One region of the Micromonospora sp. NPDC005979 genome, then DNA from elsewhere that is predicted to be linked to it. Evidence: predicted binding sites of a transcription regulator. Region 1 holds the regulator's gene; the other holds the start of a gene.
What was found. The regulator HrcA, encoded in region 1, represses chaperone genes, less so after heat shock. The targets are predictions, from matches to a motif close to GGTTNGCACNCTCNNNNNGAGNGTGCNAACC.

Region 1 (5,417 bases):
CGGACCTCGGTGAACGCGAACGTCGCCTCGTCGGCGCAGACCGCGAGATCGGCGGCCGCGATGAGGCCCAGTCCGCCGGCCCGCGCGGGCCCGGCGACCCGGGCCAGGATCGGCTTCGGGCACTCCCAGAGCGCCGCCAGCACGTCGCCCAGCATGCCGGCGGGCACGGTTCCGCTGGCGTACGCCGCGGCGGTCTCCTTCAGGTCCGCGCCGGAGCAGAAGACCGGCCCGGTGTGGTCGAGCACGATCACGCGGACCGCGTCGTCGGCCACCGCGTCCGTCAGCCCGGCCAGCAACTGGGTCATCAGGGCGGTGGAGAGCGCGTTGCGGTTGTGCGGGCTGTCCAGGGTGAGGGTGGTCACCCCACGGGCCGTGGCGACCCGCACGAGCACGTCGGGAGAGGTCATGCCGGGCACACTAGTTGCCATGCCCGGCGTCCTTCCAGATGGTGAGACCGTCCCCGTCGACGGATCGTTGCCCGCCACCGCCACCACGGCGGTCGGCGCGCGCGGCTTCGGCGTGTACGTCCACGTCCCGTTCTGCGCCAGTCGCTGCGGCTACTGCGACTTCAACACGTACACGGCCGCCGAGCTGGGTGGGGGCGCGAGCCGTGAGGCGTACGCCGACACCGTGCTGGCCGAGCTGGCGCTCGCCGCCCGGGTGCTCGGCGAGAACCCGCCACCCCGCGTCGACACCGTCTTCGTCGGTGGCGGCACGCCCACCCTGCTCCCCGCCGACGACCTGGCCCGCATCCTCGAGGGCATCGACCGCACCTGGGGGCTCGCCGCCGACGCCGAGGTGACCACCGAGGCGAATCCGGAGTCGGTCACCCCGGAGTCGTTGAAGCTGCTGCGGACGGCCGGCTACACCCGGATCTCGCTGGGCATGCAGTCCGCGTCGCCCGGTGTGCTGGCGATCCTCGACCGCAAGCACAGCGCCGGCCGGGCCACCGCCGCCGCCCGGGAGGCGCGCGAGGCCGGGTTCGACCACGTCAACCTGGACCTGATCTACGGCACGCCGGGGGAACGGGCCGAGGACTTCGCCGCCACCTTGGCGCAGGTCGTGGCCGCCGGGGTCGACCACGTCAGCGCGTACGCCCTCATCGTGGAGGACGGCACCCGGCTCGCCGCGCGGATGAAGCGCGGCGAGTTGCCGTACCCCAGTGACGACGTGGCGGCGGACCGCTACCTGGCGGCGGAGGCCGCCCTCGACGCGGCGGGCCTCTCCTGGTACGAGGTGTCCAACTGGGCGCGCACCGACGAGGCCCGGTGCCGGCACAACCTGCTCTACTGGACCGGCGCCGACTGGTGGGGCCTCGGCCCGGGCGCGCACAGCCACGTCGGCGGGGTGCGCTGGTGGAACGTGAAGCACCCCACCACGTACGCCCAGCGGCTGGCGGCCGGCGCGTCACCCGGCCTGGCCCGCGAGGTGCTGACCACGGACGAGGCGCACATGGAGGACGTGATGCTCCGGCTGCGGCTCGCCAGCGGACTGCCGCTGCGGGTGCTCGACGCCGCCGGTCGGGCCGGTGCCGCGCGGGCCCTCGCCGACGGTCTGCTGGACGCCGAGGGGTACGCCGCCGGACGGGCGGTCCTCACCCTGCGCGGCCGGCTGCTCGCCGACGCGGTCGTGCGGGACCTGCTGCCCTGAGCCGGACGCCCCGCCCGGCCGGCGGCGGTGTGCCGGACCGGCCGGGGGAGCGGCCGGCCCGGATCACTTGATGAAGTTGGCGGAGAGCGGGTAGCGGTAGAGCTGCCCCTCGTTGGCCTTGATGCCGGCGAGGATGCCGCACACGGCCCCGAGCACGACGGCCGCCACGACACCGATGAAGCCGATGACGATGCAGGACAGCACCCAGCCGACCAGGCCGACGATCGACCAGATGAGCTGGAAGTTGAGCGCCGACACGGCGTGCGCCCGTACGGTCGGGGACTGGCTGCCCCGGGCCAGCAACGCCACCAGCGGGGCGATCCAGCCGAGCACGCCAGCGCTGATGATCATCCCGGCCGCGCCGCCGAAGTGGGCGACGAGCGCCCAGGTCTTGTCCTCGTTGTTGGCGTAACCGCCGCCGGGGCCGCCGTACGCGCCGCCGGTCGGATACGCGCCAGTCGGGCCGCCCGGCGGGGGGTAACCGCCGGGCGGGGGGTAACCACCAGGTGGGGGATAGCCGCCCGGCGGAGGGTAGCCGCCCGACGGCGGTTGGTCACCGGTGGGCGGCGGATAGTCACCGGCTGGGGGATAGCCGCCCGGGCCGGGCGCCCCGGACAGTGGTGCGGTGGGCGGCTCGGCCGACGAGGACGAGCCGGGGAGATTCGGCTCCGGCGGGTAGTTGCCGGGGTCTCCCGCGCCGGGAGGGCGAGGTGGTTCAGTCATGGTTGTCACGGTAGGTGCCGTTGGCAACGTCGCACCAGAGCGACATCGCCCTACCGTCCGGGCCGATCGACCCGCGCGGGATGTCACGGGCGGTCGTTGATCATCGCGTCGGCGGGCACGCCGACGTAGACTGGCACTCGTTACAGTCGAGTGCCAGGACGGTCCGTCGGCCCGCGTGGGCCGGCGGCCGACGTGCGACAGGAGGTGCGGAGGATGGGTCTGGACGACCGGAAACTCGCCGTGCTCCGCGCCATCGTCGAGGACTACGTCTCGACCCAGGAGCCGGTCGGCAGCAAGGCGCTGGTCGAGCGGCACCAGCTCGGGGTCTCCCCGGCGACGGTCCGCAACGACATGGCCGTGCTGGAGGAGGAGGGCTACATCCGGCAGCCGCACACCAGCGCCGGCCGAGTGCCCACCGACCGTGGCTACCGGCTCTTCGTCGACCGGCTGTCCCGGGTCAAGCCGCTCAGCCCGGCCGAACGCCGGGCCATCGAGCGCTTCCTCGTCGGGGCCGTCGACCTCGACGACGTGGTCCACCGCACCGTGCGGCTGCTCGCCCAGTTGACCCGGCAGGTGGCCGTGGTGCAGTACCCGAGCCTCGCCCGCTCCTCGGTGCGCCACCTGGAGCTGGTGCCGATCTCCACCACCCGGCTGATGCTCGTCATGATCGCCGACACCGGCCGGGTCGAGCAGCGGCTGGTGGAGCTGCCCGGGCCGGTGCCCGCCGACGACGTCACCGACCTGCGTCGCCTGGTCAACGAGAAGCTCGCCGGCGAGCGCATGTCGGACACCCCGCCGCTGGTGCAGGCGCTGGTGGAAGAGGCGCCGGTGCAGTTACGCCCGGCCATGACCACGCTCTCCACCGTCCTGCTGGAGACGCTCGTCGAGCGGCACGAGGAACGCATCGCCCTGGCCGGCACCGCCAACCTGACCCGGGGCGGTCTGCTCGACTTCCAGGGTTCGCTGCGGCCCATCCTGGAGGCGTTGGAGGAGGAGGTCGTGCTCCTCAAGCTCATCGGCGAGACCGAGCCCAGCACGACCCGGGTGCTGATCGGCGACGAGAACGAGTTCGACAACCTGCGTGCCGCCTCGGTGGTCAGCACCGGGTACGGCCCGGGGGCCACCATCGTGGGCGGCCTGGGAGTGCTGGGGCCGACCCGGATGGACTACCCCGGCAATATCGCCATGGTGCGCGCCGTGGCACGCTACGTGGGCGAGCTGCTGGCCCAGAACTGACCAGTCAGGGCCGACGGCCGGCTGCGGCCGCCGGTCGGCGCAACGCGAGACGAACATGAGGATACGGAACGCAGTGGCCAGGGACTACTACGGCATCCTCGGTGTCAGCCGGGAAGCCTCCGATGACGAGATCAAGCGCGCCTACCGCAAGCTGGCACGCCAGTTCCACCCGGACGTCAATCCGGACCCGGAGGCCCAGGAGAAGTTCAAGGACATCAACGCCGCGTACGAGGTCCTCTCGGACGACCGGAAGCGGCAGATCGTCGACCTGGGTGGCGACCCGCTCGCCCCCGGCGGCGGGGGCGCGGGCGGCCCGGGTGGTCCGGGGGGAGCCGGCCCGTTCGTCGGTTTCCAGGACATCATGGACGCGTTCTTCGGTGGCGCCGCGGGCGGCGCCGGCCGTGGGCCGCGTCCACGGACCCGACCGGGCGCGGACGCGATCCTGCGCCTCGAACTGGACCTGCACGAGACGGCGTTCGGCGTCGAGGCCCCGATCACCGTCGACACCGCCGTGCTCTGCACCACCTGCTCGGGCGCTGGCACCGCGGCCGGTACCCACCTGGCCACCTGTGAGGCGTGCGCCGGCCGGGGCGAGGTGCAGTCGGTGCAGCGCACCTTCCTCGGCCAGGTGGTCTCGGCCCGACCGTGCACCGTCTGCCAGGGCTACGGCACCACCATCCCGCACCCCTGCCCGACCTGCGCCGGCGACGGCCGGGTACGCACCCGCCGATCGCTCACCGTCAAGATCCCGGCCGGCGTCGAGGACGGCATGCGGATCCGGCTGGCCCAGCAGGGTGAGGTGGGCCCGGGCGGTGGCACCGCCGGCGACCTCTACGTGGAGATCCACGAGCGTCCGCACGACGTCTACTCCCGCAAGGGTGACGACCTGCACTGCCGCGTCACCGTGCCGATGACCGCCGCCGCGCTGGGCACCCGGCTCACCATCAAGACGCTGGACAGCGAGGAGACCGTCGACGTCAAGGCCGGCACCCAGCCGGCCAGCACGTTGCGACTGCGCGCCCGGGGCGTACCGCACCTGCGCGGCACCGGCCGGGGCGACCTCTACGTGCACCTGGACGTCCGGACGCCCACCAAGCTCGACCCCGACCAGGAGAAGATGCTGCGCGACTTCGCCAAGACCCGGGGCGAGGAGGTCGCCGAGCTGACCAAGCAGGGCGGCTTCTTCTCCCGGATGCGCGACGCGTTCAACGGGCACGCCTGAGGTGTCGGCGCCGCTGTTCCTGGTGGACGCGCTGCCCACCGGTGACGCGCTGACCCTGGACGGCCCGGAGGGGCACCACGCCGCCACCGTACAGCGACTGCGCGTCGGCGAGGAGCTGCTGCTCGCCGACGGTCGGGGCGGCACGGCCGCCGCCGTGGTCACCGCCGTCGGCCGGGGCAGCCTGGAGGTCGCCGTCACCTCCCGGGGGTACGCGGACGCGCCCGTACCCCGGATCGTCACCGTGCAGGGCATCGCCAAGGGCGACCGGGGTGAGCTGGCCGTGCAGGCGATGACCGAGGTCGGGGTGGACGAGATCGTGCCCTGGGCGGCGTCGCGCTCGGTGGCCCAGTGGCGCGGCGACCGGGGCGTACGCGCACGCGAGAAGTGGGTCGCCACCGCCCGCGAGGCGGCGAAACAGGCCCGCCGGCCCTGGCTGCCCGTCGTGGCCGGCGCGCCGGACGAATCCACCGCCACGGTCGCCCGCCGGATCGCCGGGGCCGCCGCCGGGTTCGTCCTGCACGAGGAGGCCGAGGAGCCGCTGACCGGCGTCGACCTGCCGTCGGGCGGGGAGATCGTCCTCGTGGTC
Region 2 (5,417 bases), on a different contig from region 1:
GGTCGGCGCCGGTGTGACGGCCGCCGGGCCGTCCTTGCGCACGGCGGTGGTGGTCATCGGTCGCCTCCTGAGATCGAATCGGCCGGCTGCGGGCCGTCGCCGTTGCTGCCCGGCTCGGTGGCGAGGCCGAGTCCGCCCGAGCGCCCGGCGGTGATCAGCTCAACGATCTGGGCGTGGGTGATGTCGGTGGTCTTCACCTGGGCGACCATCTGGCCGAGGTACAGCGCGGCGATCCGGTCGGCGACGGCGAAGACGTCGTTCATGTTGTGCGAGATGAGCACCACGGCCAGGCCGTTGTCGGCGAGGCGGCGGACGAGTTCGAGCACCTGGGCGGTCTGCGCCACGCCGAGCGCAGCGGTCGGCTCGTCCAGGATGACCAGTTTGCTGTTCCACAGCACCGCCTTGGCGATGGCCACGGTCTGGCGCTGACCACCGGAGAGGCTGGAGACGTGCTGGCGAAGCGAGGTGACGGTGCGGATGGAGAGTCCCGCCAGGGTCTCGGCGGCGAGCTGTTCCATGGTCGGCTCGTCCAGGACGATGCCGCTGTGCTTCTCCCGGCCGAGGAACATGTTCTGCACGATGTCCAGGTTGTCGCAGAGCGCGAGGTCCTGGTAGACGACCTCGATGCCGAGGGCGGCGGCGTCGCGGGGGCTGCCGATGTGCACCGGTTCGCCGTTGAACAGGAATTCGCCGGCGTCGGTGGGGTGGATGCCACTGATGCACTTCACCAGGGTCGACTTGCCGGCGCCGTTGTCGCCGACCAGCGCGGTCACTTCTCCCGGGTGGACGGTCAGGGCGACGTCGCGGAGCACCTGGACGGGACCGAAGCTCTTGTCGATCCCGCGGAGCTCCAGCAGGGGGGTCGCGGACACGGGGGTCTCCTTCTTAAGGGAGGGTCGGGGCCCGTCCGGCGGGCGCCGCCCGGCACGGGAGGGGTGCTCCCGTGCCGGGCGGCGGTGGTCGTCCCGGCGGGTACTGCGGCGTCGGTCAGCTGATGCCGGCGTCGGCGCAGGCCTTGGCGTACGCCGCGGTGCAGACCTCTTCCTTGGTCACGTAGCCGTCGGCGATGACGTCCTTGATGGTGTCCTTGTAGATGGCCTTGGGGGTGAGCAGCACCGACGGGACGTCGCGGTTGCCCTCCGGGTCCTTCACCGTCTGGCCGGTGTCCTTCTTCTCGCCCTTGGCGAGCGAGATGGCCAGGTCGGACGCGGCCTTCGCCTCTTCGCGGACGGCCTTGTAGACGGTCATGCACTGGTCACCGGCGAGGATGTTCTGCAGGCCCTCGGTGCTGGCGTCCTGACCGGTCACCGGCACCTTGCCGTTGAGCTTGTTCTTCTTCAGGATCGAGATGGCGGCGTTGCCGAGGCCGTCGTTGGCGGCGAGCACACCGTCGATCTTGCCGTTGGCCTTGGTGAGCTGCTGCTCGAAGATCGTCGCGGCCTGGGCGTTGTCCCACGCCGGCACGGCGTCCTCAGGGCCCTTGACGTATTCCTTGGAGTCGAACTTCGGCTTGAGCACCGAGTCGTACCCGTTCTTGAACAGGGTGGCGTTGTTGTCGGTGGGGGAGCCGTTCAGGTACGCCACGACGGGGTTCTTGGCGCCCTTCTCGGTGAGGCACTTCGACAGGCCCTCGCCCTGGAGCTTGCCGACGACCTCGTTGTCGAAGCTGACGTAGTACTGGGCGGAGCCGCCCAGGGTCAGCCGGTCGTAGTCGATGGTGGCGACGCCCTGCGACTTGGCCTTGTCGAGCACGGCCTTGCCGGTGCCGGAGTCCAGGTTGACGATCATCAGAGCGGTGACGCCGCTGGTGATCATCTGGTCGGCGATGGTCTGGAAGGCGGTCTTGTCGTTCTGGGCGTTCTGGATGTCGTACTTGACGCCGGCGGCCTTGAACGCCTCCTCCAGGAACCGACGGTCCGCGGTCTCCCAGCGGGCCGAGGACTTGCTGTCCGGGAGGATCACGCCGATCTTCGGGGTCTTGGCGGAGCCGCCGGCGTCGGAGCCGGAGTCGTCGTCGCCGCACGCGGTCAAACCGCCGGTCGCGAGCAGGCCCACGGCGGCGATGGTGAGGATCCCCTTACGCATGTGCAGGGTCCTTTCGGAGGTGGGGGAGGTGTTGTTTTGTTGTGTCCGGCAACGTATTCCGCGTCACACTGGCACCACAAGACCACGCAGGTCCCAAGTTTGTTGGAAGCGATAACAATTCAGCAACGCGACTGTTACTCGCCGAACATCCCACGAAAAGGGGGATGTAACGACAGCTCAGCGGGCCTGCAACGGCGCGGTACGGGCCGCCGTGAGCGCCACCAGGTCCGCCGCCGCCAGTTCGAGTTGCAGCCCGCGCCGACCAGCGGAGACGTAGATCGTCGCGAGGTCCAGTGCGGAGTCGTCGAGCACGGTGGGCAGCCGCCGACGCTGCCCGAGCGGGCTGATCCCGCCCCGCACGTAACCGGTGGCCCGCTCGGCGACCGTCCGCTCGGCGAGCGCCGCCCGCTTGCCGCCGACCGCCGCCGCGAGCGCCTTGAGGTCCAGCTCACCGGTCACCGGTACGACCGCCACGGTGAGGACACCGTCCACCTCGGTCACCAGCGACTTGAAGACCCGCTCCGGAGCCACGCCGAGCGCCGCCGCCACCAGGGCGCCGTAGTTCGGGGCGTCCGGTGCCACCCGGTAGGGGTGGGTGCGGTGCGCGATCCCGCGCTTGGCCAGCAGTGCCGTTGCCGGAGTGCCCTGTCCCGCCACGTTCCCAACCTAAACGACTGGCTGGCCGATCAGCACGGTCGGCGCTCCGGCCACCCGGGTGAGCACCAGGCTCGCCGCCTGGTCGCCCGCCAGGCGCAGGTCCCGCCGCAACTGCTCCGGCGTCAGCGCCGAACCCCGTTTGAGGATCTCCACCCGGCCCACCCGACGCTCGCGCAGCAGTGCCCGCAGGCGCTTGAGCGAGAACGGCAGCACGTCGGTGATCTCCAGACAGCGCGCGTACGGGGTGCGGGTCGGCTGGTCGGCGTACAGGTACGCGATGCTCGGGTCGGCCAGGCTGGCGTCCAGCTCCGTGGCCAGCTCGGCCACGAGGTGCGCGCGGACCACCGCCGGGTCCGGGTCGTACAGGTAGCGGCGCGCGGGCGCGACCGGCGCCTCCGTGTCGCCCGAGCCGGTGAGCTGGTGGATCTCCCTCCGGTACACGCTGGCGCGGCGGGGCACCTCGGCCAACTCGCCGCACCAGAGCGCGGCCTCGACCAGGTCGCCGTCCACGGAGACCCACTCCGCCTCCGCGCCGGCCGGGATGAGCGCGTGATCCAGGCCCGGCGCCACCTTCACCACCGTGCGCGGCACCCGCTCGGCCAGGCCGGTCACGAAGTCCCAGGGCGGCGAGTAGGCGCGCGGGTCGAAGATCCGTCGTCCGGTGCCGGTGGCCCGTCGGGCCGGGTCGCAGAAGACGGCGTCCACCCGGGACACGTCGAACGCGGTCGCGTCGCCGCACTCGACGGTGAACAGGTCGGCCAGCCCGGCTGCGGCCGCGTTGGCGGCCGCCATCGCCGCGGTCACCGGGTCGGCCTCCACCCCGTACACCCGGATGCCGGCACGGGCGGCGGCCAGCGCGTCCGCGCCGAGGCCGCACCCGAGGTCGGCCAGGGTGCGCACGCCGGCCGCGGACAACCGGGCGGCACGCCGGTCGGCGACCACCCGGCGGGTGGCCTGTTCCAGGCCGGGCCGGGTGAGGAACATCCCGGCGGCGGCCGCGCCGAACTTGCCGACCGCCCGGTGGCGCAGCTCGGCCTGGGTGAGGGCCGCCGCCGCCAGCGTGGGGGGCACCCCGGCCGCGCGGAGAGCCGACGCCGCGGTCAGTGGATCGCCGCCGGTCAGCTCGGCCGCCGCCGTGAGGGCGGCCGACCCCTCGGGGGTACGCAGTGCCGCCAACTGATCGAGATCCACCTGCCCATTCTCCCGACCGAGGGGAAAATACCGCTGGCGGGGCGCGACGCGCTGGCACTCTCCTTGACGGAGTGCTAGCCACGGAATAACCTGCGATTAGCACTCTCACCCTGAGGGTGCCAGCTTCCGGGTCTCGCGACCCGGATGCGCACGCCAGGCGGACCGGCACCCGCGACGACGGCCCCGCCCGGTGGCATGAGGCAGATTGACGCTGGTCAGCCCCGCTGGCCGGCAACGAAACCAGTACCCCAGGAGGGTATGCCCGTGACTACCGCGACCAAGGTTGCGATCAAGCCGCTCGAGGACCGCATCGTGGTCCAGGCGAACGAGGCTGAGACCACCACGGCGTCGGGCATCGTGATTCCCGACACCGCCAAGGAGAAGCCGCAGGAGGGCACCGTCCTCGCTGTCGGTCCGGGGCGCGTCGACGACAACGGCAACCGGGTCCCGGTTGACGTGCAGGTCGGCGACACCGTCCTCTACTCGAAGTACGGCGGCACCGAGGTCAAGTACGCCGGCGAGGAGTACCTGGTGCTCTCCGCCCGCGACGTCCTCGCGGTCATCGAGAAGTAAGCAACCGATCAGTGTCGTTGCCCCGGTCCGGCTCGCCGGGCCGGGGCAGCGGCGCTTCGAAGGGACATTCATGGCGAAGATCCTCAGCTTCTCGGACGACGCCCGACACCTGCTGGAGCATGGTGTCAACGCCCTCGCTGACGCGGTCAAGGTCACCCTCGGACCGCGCGGGCGCAACGTCGTCCTGGACAAGAAGTTCGGTGCGCCGACGATCACCAACGATGGCGTGACCATCGCGAAGGAGATCGAGCTCACCAACCCCTACGAGAACCTCGGCGCGCAGCTGGTCAAGGAGGTGGCGACCAAGACCAACGACGTCGCCGGCGACGGGACCACCACCGCGACCGTGCTGGCGCAGGCGATGGTCCGTGAGGGCCTGCGCAACGTGACCGCCGGGACCAACCCGGCCGGCCTCAAGCGGGGCATCGACGCGGCGGCCGCCAAGGTCTCCGAGGCGCTGCTCGGCAAGGCCGTCGAGGTCTCCAACAAGGAGTCGATCGCGAACGTGGCGACGATCTCCGCGCAGGACGCCACCATCGGCGAGCTGATCGCCGAGGCGATGGAGCGGGTCGGCCGCGACGGTGTCATCACCGTCGAGGAGGGCTCGATGCTCACCACCGAGCTGGACGTGACCGAGGGTCTCCAGTTCGACAAGGGCTTCATCTCGCCGAACTTCGTCACCGATCTGGAGGGTCAGGAGTCCGTCCTCGAGGACGCGTACATCCTGGTCACCACCCAGAAGATCTCGGCGATCGAGGAGCTGCTCCCGCTGCTGGAGAAGGTCCTGCAGAACAGCAAGCCCCTGCTGATCATCGCCGAGGACGTGGACGGTCAGGCGCTCTCCACCCTGGTGGTCAACTCGCTGCGCAAGACCCTCAAGGTCTGCGCGGTCAAGGCCCCGGGCTTCGGCG

Region 2: the regulator HrcA is predicted to act here: its motif matches at 4,028-4,058, upstream of groES (co-chaperone GroES).

What each region holds. Positions count from the first base shown of each region.
Region 1 is NZ_JBEXUR010000025.1:65,336-70,752, forward strand. It holds gene ABZ272_RS29505 (enoyl-CoA hydratase-related protein) at 1-407, opposite strand, end outside; gene hemW (radical SAM family heme chaperone HemW) at 427-1,650, shown strand; gene ABZ272_RS29515 (DUF4870 domain-containing protein) at 1,714-2,373, opposite strand; gene hrcA (heat-inducible transcriptional repressor HrcA) at 2,587-3,609, shown strand; gene dnaJ (molecular chaperone DnaJ) at 3,683-4,831, shown strand; gene ABZ272_RS29530 (16S rRNA (uracil(1498)-N(3))-methyltransferase) at 4,833-5,417, shown strand, end outside.
Region 2 is NZ_JBEXUR010000008.1:223,323-228,739, reverse strand. It holds gene ABZ272_RS16000 (ABC transporter permease) at 1-57, opposite strand, end outside; gene ABZ272_RS15995 (ATP-binding cassette domain-containing protein) at 54-872, opposite strand; gene ABZ272_RS15990 (substrate-binding domain-containing protein) at 988-2,085, opposite strand; gene ybaK (Cys-tRNA(Pro) deacylase) at 2,263-2,742, opposite strand; gene ABZ272_RS15980 (methyltransferase domain-containing protein) at 2,752-3,933, opposite strand; gene groES (co-chaperone GroES) at 4,192-4,506, shown strand; gene groL (chaperonin GroEL) at 4,577-5,417, shown strand, end outside.